DNA from 2 places in the Caballeronia sp. DA-9 genome. Region 2 is predicted to be linked to the other one. Evidence: riboswitches for the same ligand, from Rfam matches in the RefSeq annotation. Region 2 holds a riboswitch; the other holds the start of a gene.
The links. A riboswitch is a leader RNA that binds a small molecule or an ion and turns the genes downstream of it on or off. The one in region 2 is predicted to bind thiamine pyrophosphate.
Positions count from the first base shown of each region.

Region 1 (5,772 bases), 1.6 Mb from region 2:
GTTTATGCAGCAACACGCGCGCCGCAGCCAGCCGTTGCTGTTCGCCCGGCGACATCATCTTTGCCCAGTGCCCGGACTCGTCCAGCCGCGTGCCATAAGCCGCCAGATTGCAGACGCGCAGTGCTTCCCGGCAGGCTTCATCGGAGAAAATGGATGCTTCCGACGGGTAGCTCAGCGCCGCTTTCAACGTGCCGATCGGCAAGTAGCTTTGCTGCGGGATGAACATCAGTTTTGCATCGACGGGAGCGTCGATCGTGCCATCGCCGAAGGGCCACAAGCCGGCCAGCGCGCGCATCAACGTGCTCTTGCCTGAACCCGACGGCCCTTGCACGAGCCAGCGCGAACCGGGCTTCACGGTGACATCGGCGACGCTTGCGAGCGGCTTGCCATCGGGCAGCGCCAGCTTCAATCCCTTCGTCACGAGTGCGTCCGTGCTCGCGTAATGCAGGTTGATCCCACCGTGCGCGGTAGCGGGCGAAATGGCTTCCTTGATGTGCGTGGAGCGCATCACGCGCTTGAATTCGCGCAGCCGGTTCACGGTCGCGCGCCATTCGACCAACGTCGAATAACTATTGATGAACCACGAAAACGAGTCGCTGACCGTGCCGAACGCGGAACTGATCTGCATGAGCACACCGAGCGAATACGCGCCGGCGAAGTAGCGCGGCGCGGCGACCATGATCGGGAAAATGTTCGCGACCTGGCTATAGAACGCGAGCACGAACGTCAGCCGCTTGGTGTATTTCATGATCTGCCAGTAGTTCTGGCGGATCGTTTGAAAGATGCCCTTGGCGGTCGTGGTCTCGGTCGCGACGCCATCGTAGAACGCAATCTGTTCCGCGTTTTCGCGAATGCGGATCAGGCCGAAGCGGAAGTTGGCCTCCACTTTCTGGGCCTGATAATTGATCGATACCAGCGGATGGCCGAACCGTTGCATCAGGAGCGATCCGAGCACGGCATACCCCGCGGCGGCCCACACCATATAGCCCGGAATCGTGATCGGCGTGCCAAGGACAGAGAAGCTCAATGCGCCCGCGAGCGACCACAGAATGGTGATGAATGTGGCAAGCGTGACAAGGGTAGACAACAGATCCAGCGATAACGCCAGCGTCGTCGTGGCAAACGACTGAAGGTCGTCGCTGATCCGCTGGTCGGGGTTATCGGCGAGACGATCGCGTTCTATGCGGTAGAAGGCGTTATCGCCAAGCCATTGTTCAAGGTAGCGGTGCGTGAGCCACTGACGCCAGCGGAAGCCGAGCATCTGCCGCAAATACCTGCCGTACACCGCGAGCAGGATGTACGCGAATGCGAGACCCGTGAAGATCATCAGCAGATGCGGAAAGTCGTGGACGTTCTTGGTCTGGAGCGCGTTGTAGAAGTCCGCGTTCCATTTGTTCAGGCGGACATTGATGTACACGACCGTCATGTTGATCGCGATGATCGCAATCAGCAAAAGCCACGCAATGCCGCGTTCTTCCGATACCCAATAAGGCTTGATGAGACTCCACGCCGACACTTTGTCGGCGTTTTGTTCCGTGTTGCCGGGAGGTGTGATGGTCATGAGCTTCCTGAGGACGTGCCGGCTCGGCGGCAAATTTGTAACCTGGCGGGCGCCGCGGATCGTACGGGATCTTGAAGACGGCGCGCCGGAGCATTGTTTCGGGCGCGCCTTAACTGCGCCTTAATCCTTGCTGTATCCGCGCAAAACGAGATGCACCCGGCGTTCGCGGCATTGTGCCAGAGTGTGCGCAGCACGCGCGAAAGACGAGGATGCTGCGAACTGCTCGCATCCATATCCGGCTTTTTCCGGTTTGCGGCCCGTTTCGCTTTTATGTTTTAATGATTGGTGACGAAACAGGGGTGCTTCGGCGCGCGTTTTCCGATTTTGATGGACCGGAAAATGCGCGGCGAGGCTGAGAGAGTCCCTTTGCACCCGATCCGGGTAATACCGGCGAGGGAAGTTTCCGGAAAACCCAATTGGATTTCCAGTCTCTTCCAGTATTGGCAGGCCGCGATCCGCGTAAGTGCGTATCGGCGCCGCAATCTCGCCGTGGTTTCGTCCCTGAACATGTTTTGTGCGCCGCGCGTGCAATCAGGGCTCGAAACCGGCATTCCTCCCGGTTTCGACTTCTTTTATGCGCAACGCGTGCTCGTAGGTCCTGCCGCGTGTGCTGAGGAGGCATCGTCATCGTGAATACTGTTGTGCGTTCCAATCCGCGTGTCCTGACGGGCCGGGACGACTTTGCTGTCGTCGGCGGCGGCCTGTGCGGACGGCTGGTCGCGTGGCTGCTGGCGGGCGCAGGGCATCGCGTGGCGTTGTACGAACGGGGCGATGCGGCCGGCACGCAGTCGGCGGCCTGGGTCGCGGCGGCGATGCTCGCGCCCCTCGCCGAAGCTGCCAGCGCCGAATTGCTGATTACTGAACTGGGAGCGGCGTCGCTGGAACGCTGGCCTCGATTGATTGCCCAGTTGCCCAAACCCGTGTTTTTTCAACGCAACGGCACGCTGGTCGTCTGGCACGCTGGCGATCGAGCCGAGGCGCCGTTGTTCGAGCGCAGGTTGCGGGCGAATGCGCCTTCGGCGCTGTTTGAGGACGGCTTCATCAAGCTGTCCGGGGAACAGGTCGCGTTGGCGGAACCGTCGCTTGGTACGCGCTTCCCGCAGGGCTGGCTGCTTCCCAATGAAGGCCAGCTCGATAACCGTCAGGTCCTGGCGGCGCTCGCAGCGGGACTGGCGGAGCGCAACGTCGATCTTCACTGGAATACAACAATTGATGCGATGCCGGATGCGCGCTTCGTGATCGATTGCCGCGGTCTCGGCGGGAAAGCCGCGTGGCCGGCGCTACGCGGCATTCGTGGCGAAGTGGCGCGCGTGCATGCGCCGGGTATTGGCCTGACGCGGCCGGTGCGCTTGCTGCATCCGCGCTATCCGCTTTACATCGCGCCGAAGGAAAACGACGTGTACGTGATCGGCGCAACCGAAGTCGAAGGCGAAGACATGTCGCCCGTGACCGTGCGCTCCGCGCTGGAACTGCTGAGCGCGGCGTTCGCGGTGCATCCGGGTTTTGGCGAGGCGCGCATTCTCGAACTGAATTCGCAATGCCGCCCGACATTGCCCGATCATCGGCCGGCAATTGTCTGGGATGGTGCACGAACCTTGCGCGTGAACGGGTTGTATCGGCACGGCTACATGATCGCGCCCGAAGTCGCCGATACCGCTAACACCCTCGCCCAGGCCCTGCTCGGCGGCGCGGTCACCGATTCCGACTCCTTCAATGACTGGCGTCACCACGCCCGCTGGTCCGCCTTGCTGCGCTGCGAACAAGCCGCGCCTGTGCTTTGAGATTCATCATGAACATCCACATCAATCAGCAACCGTTTTCCGTCCCCGATGCAGCCACCGTCACCGACGCGCTCGCCGCTTTCGGCGCGAAGCCGCCGTTCGCCGTGGCGCTGAACGGGCAATTCGTCGCGCGCGGCGAGCATGCGTCGAAAGCGCTCAATGCCGGCGACAAACTCGACATCGTCTCGCCGGTTGCCGGCGGCTGAGCGTTTCCATACAGGAATTGGTCATGACCTTAACGATCACCACCGCCGATACCCTCACGCTCTACGGCACGCCGTTTCCGAGCCGCGTGTTGCTGGGAACGTCGCGCTATCCGTCGCTGCAATCGCTGTCGGATTCCATCGACGCCGCCCGGCCCGGCATGGTCACCGTCGCGTTGCGGCGCCAGTCGAACACGGGCGAAGCCGGTTTCTTCGACGTGCTCAAGCGCCACGGCGTTGCGTTGCTGCCCAACACGGCGGGCTGCCAGACCGTGGACGAAGTGCTGACCACGGCGCGAATGGCGCGCGAACTCTTCGATACCCCGTGGCTGAAGCTCGAACTCATTGGCGACGACTACACGCTGCAGCCCGACCCGATCGGCCTCGTGGAAGCCGCTGGAATTCTTGTTCGCGAAGGCTTCAAGGTGCTGCCGTACTGCACGGAAGACCTGGTGATCGGCCGCCGCCTGCTCGACGTCGGCTGCGAGGCGCTGATGCCGTGGGGCGCGCCGATTGGTACGGGTAAAGGCGTGACGAACCCATACGGATTGCGCACGCTGCGCGAGCGGTTGCCGGATGTGCCGCTTATCGTCGATGCCGGTCTGGGCGTGCCTTCCCACGCGTGTCAGGTCATGGAATGGGGTTTCGACGGCGTGTTGCTGAACACGGCCGTCTCGCAGGCCACGTTTCCGCCGCAGATGGCCCGCGCGTTTGCGCTGGGTGTGGAAGCGGGGCGGATGGCTTATCTGGCAGGGCCAATGGCCGAGCGCGATAGCGCGCAGGCGAGCACGCCGGTTGTCGGCATGCCGTTCTGGCACCAGGATGGGAGCGCGGCATGAGCATGTTGACGCAGGACAGGGAAATCTTCTGGCCACCCGCCGACGAACTGCTCGAAGCTTCGGAGCGAATTCGGCGGCGCTTGGGTGACTGGCCGGCGGCATCGAAGCAATGGCGGATCTGTTTGAGCGCGCCGGATCGACCGCTGAAAGGGGATTTGATACTGGGCGGCGGGTCCAACAAGCCGGAAGCAGAAGGCGTGGGATTGCTCGACGCCAAAGCCGGCCGTGCAACCTTGCAACTCGACGGCGTGGAGTACGCGCTGGAAGGCGAGTGGTCGGACGATTGGCCCGCGGCTCTGGCCGCATTCCTGGATTGCGGTTTCGAGCCGCACGATGCGCTCGTTCTGGCGCTCGCCTGGCGTCCGTCGAATCTGGACGAACTCGATGCATGGCCGGTCGACTTCTACACATTCCCAAAGGTTGCAAATTTGCTGCCGCCGCCTTCAAGGGCGTTTGCTCATTGCCCGGACCGGCTAGGTTTGTACGCCGTGTTGCCAAGCGCGGAGTGGGTCGAACGGGTTCTGGACCAAGGCGTGAAAACGGTGCAATTGCGCCGTAAATCGGCGGATCCAGGCGACTTGAAGCAGGAAATCGCACGTTCGGTAGCAGCCGGCGCGAAGCATCAAGCCCAGCTTTTTATCAACGATCATTGGCGCGAGGCGATTGCGGCTGGCGCATATGGCGTGCATCTCGGGCAGGAGGACGTCGAAACGGCCGACCTGAACGCCATTGCGGAAGCGGGTTTGCGGCTTGGCCTGTCAACGCACGGTTACTACGAAATGCTCAAGGCGCTGCACTTCAAACCGAGCTATCTTGCGCTCGGCGCAGTTTTTCCGACCACGACGAAGGTCATGCCCACAGCGCCGCAAGGTTTGTCGCGTCTGGCACGCTATGTGCGCTTGCTCGACGGGATTGTTCCGCTGGTTGCAATCGGCGGCGTGAATGGTGCCGTGCTGCAGCAGGTGTTGTCGACCGGTGTGGGAAGCGCAGCAGTCGTGCGCGCCATTACAGAGGCACCAGACCTGGCTTTCGCCGTTTCTGCGTTGCAACAGGAATTCGCGCGATAATGCAGCCGAATCGGAAAAAACTTCATATGTTTTATCAGTCGAAAGGGACCGTCACGTCGCTTTAAGCGCACAGGCCCTATAATTCGGCCTCTTGCGTAAAAGGATTGTCAGCCCCTGTGTCAGCTTCTCCCGAGACTTTGCTAGAGCTTCGCGACGTCGATTTCGGCTACGGCGAGCGGCTCATCCTGTCGAACCTGAACATGCGCTTCAAGCGCGGTCAGGTCGTGGCCGTCATGGGCGGCTCCGGCTGCGGCAAGACCACCGTGCTGCGGCTGATCGGCGGCCTCGTGAAGGCGCAGAAAGGCCAGGTGCTTTTCGGCG
Region 1 is NZ_CP195133.1:3,298,738-3,304,509, reverse strand. It holds gene ACRWA7_RS31395 (ABC transporter ATP-binding protein/permease) at 1-1,561, opposite strand, end outside; TPP riboswitch at 1,847-1,977, shown strand; gene ACRWA7_RS31390 (FAD-dependent oxidoreductase) at 2,191-3,342, shown strand; gene thiS (sulfur carrier protein ThiS) at 3,351-3,548, shown strand; gene ACRWA7_RS31380 (thiazole synthase) at 3,572-4,384, shown strand; gene thiE (thiamine phosphate synthase) at 4,381-5,451, shown strand; gene ACRWA7_RS31370 (ABC transporter ATP-binding protein) at 5,568-5,772, shown strand, end outside.
Region 1: it holds a riboswitch for thiamine pyrophosphate, as region 2 does, so the genes downstream of both, ACRWA7_RS31390 (FAD-dependent oxidoreductase) here and thiC (phosphomethylpyrimidine synthase ThiC) in region 2, are expected to answer to the same signal.

Region 2 (5,772 bases):
GCAGCGCGAAGAATGGCAACTGGCGACCAACCATCTTGGCCAAGGCATCGGTCGGAAGATGGGTAACAGCGCCGAGCACGGTGATCGGCACGCCCAGCGCGCCGAATGCGACAGGCGCCGTGTTGAAGATAAGGGTGAAGGTCAGCGCTTCCAGCGTGGGAAAGCCGAGCAGGATCAACAATGAACTGGTGATCGCGATCGGCGTGCCGAACCCGGAAATGCCTTCCAGCAGCGCGCCAAAAGAAAAACCGATCACCACGAGCACGATGCGGCGGTCGTTCGGCAGGTTATCGATCATCCACGTGCGGAACGCTTCGAAGCGCCCGGAGCGCTGCGCGATGTTATAAAGCAGGATGGCCGCAAAGACGATCCACATCACGGGCCAGACGGCGAACACAGCGCCTGCCGCCACGGAGTCGATCGCCAGTCCCACTGGAAAATGCCATACGGCAATCGCCACGACGATTCCAACGATGAGTCCCGCGAGCGATGCCTGCCACGCGGGCCTGCGCGCCCATCCGAGTAACACGAGCACTACAACGATGGGCAACGCCGCCACAAGAAAAGACCAGCCGAGCGAACCGCCGACTGGCGTCAGAATCTGATGAAACATGAAAGTCTCCTGGTTTTTATTGTGAATAAGGCGCAGCGGTCCCGATTCTGGCGATCGGTATTGCGGTTTCAAACGTCAGCGCCTCTGGACGCTTTAGACAAATTGGCTTTAAGCAAGCGACCTTAAGCAGGCAACCTTAAGTAAGCGGTCGCCTAATGTGCATCGACTAAGAATAGAGCGATGTGGACAGAGGTCAAGGAATGAATACCCATGCCCTAATGGCTTCAGCGACCGGCCGGTTCGCGTGCAGGACTGGTCGGCGAGACGTCGTCCGCCGACGCATCGCGCAGTACCCAGACAGAAAGCACGCCGAGACAAGCTGCAAGCCAGAGCAGGATCAGCGCGAAGACAAGCATATGAGGATTTCCCTGACAGAGCGCGCAACGCGGCGCTTTCGTGGGTGGCATAAGCCAAAAACGTGCCAGATCAAGCCGAATGACATACAAGGCGCTTTGGCGAGCGAAAGGCTTTCTGCAAACAAAACAGGCCGCGCTGCTGCAGCGGGGCCTGTGTGAAAGCCTTACATCGATTGCGTAAAGGGTACGTAATACAAAGGTGGGTAATGCAAGGGTGCTAATGCAGCACTTGAATTACCCGTTACTTAGTGATGGTAATGACCGTGCCCACCGCCGCCGCCCCACCATCCAAAGCCAATCGACACCGAGGGGCCACCATAACCATAGCCATACGGATAACCGTAATACGCTGGGTAGGGCGCATAGACCGGGTAACTCGGATAGTAGGCCGGCGCGTAGACCACGGGCGGGGGCGCAGCGACGGCATATGTGCCGGAGCTTGATTGAGCGTTGGCTTGCGTGTCGGCCTGAGCGTTGTCATATGCCTGCGCGGACGCCGCATCGGAAGCGCCGTTGGGCGCAACGGGAATTTCTCGCTGCGTTTGTGCTGTGCTGACCACGGGCGCGCCGGGATAAGCGGGGTATGCCGTCGGATAATAACCGTAAGGGACGTAATAACAGCCGCTCAGACTCAAAGCGCCAATAAGGGCAGCGGCTGCGAGCTTCGGGTTCATGATGCCACTCCTGGGTTGCGTCGAACGCGATGTTCGGAAGAACAATGACTGGTATCAGGAGCCTAGCGCATCGAAGAAATGCGGGGAAGCATTCACGCAGATGCCAATATTTCGACGTGTTTCAATATCGTGAAGGGTTTGCGGGAAAAGGGCGCACGGCCGCCTATAGGGAAGGGAAGCAGGCCGCGCGGCGGATACGAAGAACCGTCTCCTCAGGCTTACTTGCCGACCTGATTGCCAATAATCCCACCAGCGGCGGCGCCGCCGACAGTCGAAAGCGCATTGCCGCCAATGGCCGCGCCCGCAACGCCGCCAACGCCGGCGCCGATGGCTGTATCGCGTTGACGGGTACTCATTTGATCGCAGGCAGACAGGCCGCCGAGAAGTGCGACAACGAGAGCAGCAGCGCCAATCTGTTTGATCTTGTCCATTTCAACTCTCCAAATCGATGATCCACGAAGATGTGACAGGGTGTTGCGGAAACGGCTCGCTCCGGTCTTGCGTCCACCCCGGGCGACGAGACCGGTTTCTGCCGATTCTTTCAATCATTAAGCAGAAACAGTGCCTGATCGCCGTATTCCGCAGACATTAGCCAAATCGCGCGCGTGCCAATCTAAAACGGCCCGCCACACGCAACGTACGGCAGGCCGTTTCTTACGTAGCCCGGAGCAGGCTTGAGCGTCAGCGTTGAGGCACGCGTCTTTCTTACGTGCGCTGGTAAATCTCCGCGCCCTTCTTCACGAACTCAATCGCCTTGGTCTGCATGCCCTGCTTCAGCGCCTCGACATCCGATACCCCTTGTTTCGCCGCATATTCACGCACGTCCTGGGTGATCTTCATCGAGCAGAAATGCGGGCCGCACATCGAGCAGAAATGTGCGACCTTGGCGGAATCCTTCGGCAGGGTTTCGTCATGGAATTCGCGGGCCTTGTCCGGATCGAGTCCGAGATTGAACTGGTCGTCCCAGCGGAATTCGAAGCGCGCCTTGGACAGCGCGTTGTCCCGGACCTGCGCGCCCGGATGACCCTTCGCCAGGTCGGCGGCGTGCGCGGCGAGCTTGTACGTGATGATGCCGGTCTTCACGTCGTCCTTGTTCGGCAAGCCAAGGTGTTCCTTTGGCGTCACGTAGCACAGCATGGCGGTGCCGAACCAGCCGATCATCGCAGCGCCAATGCCTGACGTGATGTGGTCGTATCCCGGCGCAATGTCCGTTGTGAGCGGTCCGAGCGTGTAGAACGGCGCTTCGTCGCACCATTCAAGTTGCAAATCCATGTTTTCCTTGATGAGTTGCATCGGCACGTGGCCCGGGCCTTCGATCATCACTTGCACATCGTGCTTCCACGCAATCTGGGTCAGTTCGCCGAGTGTCTTCAGTTCGCCGAGCTGGGCTTCGTCGTTGGCGTCGTAGATGGAACCCGGGCGCAGGCCGTCGCCAAGCGAGAAGGCCACGTCGTAAGCCTTCATGATTTCGCAGATGTCCTCGAAATGCTCGTACAGGAAGCTTTCCTTGTGGTGCGCGAGACACCATTTGGCCATGATCGAACCGCCGCGCGAGACAATGCCGGTCATGCGGTTCGCGGTCATCGGCACGTAGCGCAGCAGGACGCCCGCGTGAATGGTGAAGTAGTCCACGCCCTGTTCGGCCTGTTCGATCAGCGTGTCGCGGAAGATTTCCCAGGTCAGGTCTTCAGCCTTGCCGTTGACCTTTTCGAGCGCCTGATAGATCGGCACGGTCCCGATCGGTACCGGGCTGTTGCGGATGATCCATTCCCGCGTCTCATGAATGTGCTTGCCGGTGGACAGATCCATCACCGTGTCGCCGCCCCAGCGGATCGACCACGTCATCTTGTCGACTTCCTCGCCAATGGACGACGTCACCGCCGAATTGCCGATATTCGCGTTGATCTTCACCAGGAAGTTGCGTCCGATGATCATCGGCTCGCTTTCCGGGTGGTTGATGTTGTTCGGGATGATCGCGCGTCCGCGGGCAATTTCCTCGCGCACGAATTCAGCGGTGATCTCCTTCGGCGCGCCTTCACCGAACGCCTTTGCGCCGAACGCCTGGCCGGGATGCTGGCGGCCCATCATCGCGGCGAGTTTTTCACCGTTCGGGCCGCTTTTCTTAAGCGACTCGAGATATTCGGCGCGGCGCTGGTTTTCGCGGATCGCGACGAACTCCATCTCCGGCGTGATGATGCCCTGACGCGCGTAGTGCATCTGCGTGACGTTCTTGCCCGCAGCGGCGCGGCGCGGCGTGCGGTGCAAGCCCTTGAAACGCAGGTCGGCCGTGGCGGGATCGGCGGCGCGTTCACGGCCGAAATCGCTTGAGAGACCGCTCAGCGATTCGGTATCGCCGCGTTCTTCAATCCACGCCTGACGCAGCGCCGGCAAGCCCGAACGGATGTCGATGTGCGCTTGCGGGTCGGAGTAGGGACCGGAGGTGTCGTAGACGTAGACCGGCGGGTTCTTCTCGCTGCCGAAGCTCTCGTTGGTGTCCGATTGCGTGATTTCGCGCATCGGCACGCGGATGTCCGGGCGCGAACCCGTCACATAGATCTTGCGCGAGTTGGGCAGCGGCGCGATGGCGGCGGCATCGACGACGGCGTCGGCGGACAGGAATTTCGGGTTGGCATTCATGCGGTTTCTCCTGTGTCGGCCGGAGTTGGCGCGTGCGCGCCTGACTCCGGTCCCATGCAGATGGTTGCGGGGACGGCTGTTCCCAGCCGCCGGCGTGAATGCATACAGATGCACGACGCACGAAAAACGGCTGGATCAAACGCTAGCTACGGGAGACCGAAGAAAAAGCAGAGAGAGGAGGCGGCGGATTCGGCGAGGATGCGCGAGAAGAAGAGAAAAGACCCCGGCGCGGCAAAATCCGAACGCTTCCCTGCGCTGGCATTATCCAGATCAGGTTCAAAGGGTATTTCTCACCCGCGACACACGGACAATCCAGACAGACGGATTGCGATGTGCAGCGCAGGACCCCCGCGTTAGCAGCCGCAACAATACACCTCGGCGTAGCGAGTTGGCAACCATCTGTAACGTTCTCGCGTGTGCGTACTGCGCTTACTGCATAATGGCGTCCACCGCGTGGCGGCCACGGTGTTTTCCCGGATGCGCATGGATTTTTTTCGTGCTGTCCGGCCCGGGCCCGTTGATCGCGGCGGTTCGCGCCGGTTTTCAAGCTGGTATCGAGCTTCGGCATGGTGATGCCCGACCCTTTTCTGCTGCTTCCGACATGTTGTTCTGCCTTGCCCGTTTTGCCGCGATGTCCAGGCGGCATGCGTGCCGTTCATCGGTTCACCGGTTGCCGGCCGGGCCGGTTCCGGCTGTCCTGAACGCTGTCCCGGGCGTTTTCTCGCGCTTGGCCGCCTGGCCAGCCAATTTTGCTGTTGGTACGGAGTAACGGATGTCTACGTCGTTGCCGCCGCCGCAGTCGTCCTCGTCGTCTCCGCAATACATTCCGCCCGCGCCGCAGGCTTCGGCGGAGGTGTTGCCGTTCCCGCAGCCAGCGACTGACGCACAAACGCCGGACGCCATACAGACGAATGCGTTCCCGCCCGGCGCAACGCAGCCGCAAGCAGGAATCGACGTCCGCCCGCGCCGGCCATTCAATCTTCCTGGCTATTTCCCTTTCCGCCTGCCGGCAACGCGCGGCGGCAGGATCGCGCTTGCACTGTGCGTGGTTTATCTGGTGTGGGGCTCGACCTATATGGCCGTGCACTTGTCGCTGGAGGCCTTTCCGCCGCTGATGCTTTCCGGCTTGCGCAACCTGTTCGCCGGAATCGGCTTGTTTATCTTCGCCGCGCGGCGCAATCCGGTCTGGCCAAAGGCTGCGGAAGTCCGCAATGCGGCGCTGGTCGGCACGCTGCTCGTGGGGTTATCCAGCGGGATGCTCGCGTTCGGCATGCGGACCGTCGAAACCGGAACAGCCGCTGTCATGGTCGCGACCGTGCCGCTGTTCGCCACGGTGATCGCCGCGATTGCCGGGCGCAAGGTGGCGAAGGGCGAATGGGTCGCGGTCGGGCTCGGGCTGGTCGGTATTGCGTTGCTGAATCACGGCGATCCGTCGTCCGGTTCCACCGCCGGCAGTCTCGCGATTCTATGCGGCGCAATCTTCTGGGCCGGC
Region 2 is NZ_CP195133.1:1,204,662-1,210,433, forward strand. It holds gene ACRWA7_RS21575 (L-lactate permease) at 1-613, opposite strand, end outside; gene ACRWA7_RS21580 (hypothetical protein) at 838-969, opposite strand; gene ACRWA7_RS21585 (hypothetical protein) at 1,215-1,643, opposite strand; gene ACRWA7_RS21590 (glycine zipper 2TM domain-containing protein) at 1,862-2,074, opposite strand; gene thiC (phosphomethylpyrimidine synthase ThiC) at 2,349-4,280, opposite strand; TPP riboswitch at 4,510-4,640, opposite strand; gene ACRWA7_RS21600 (EamA family transporter) at 5,053-5,772, shown strand, end outside.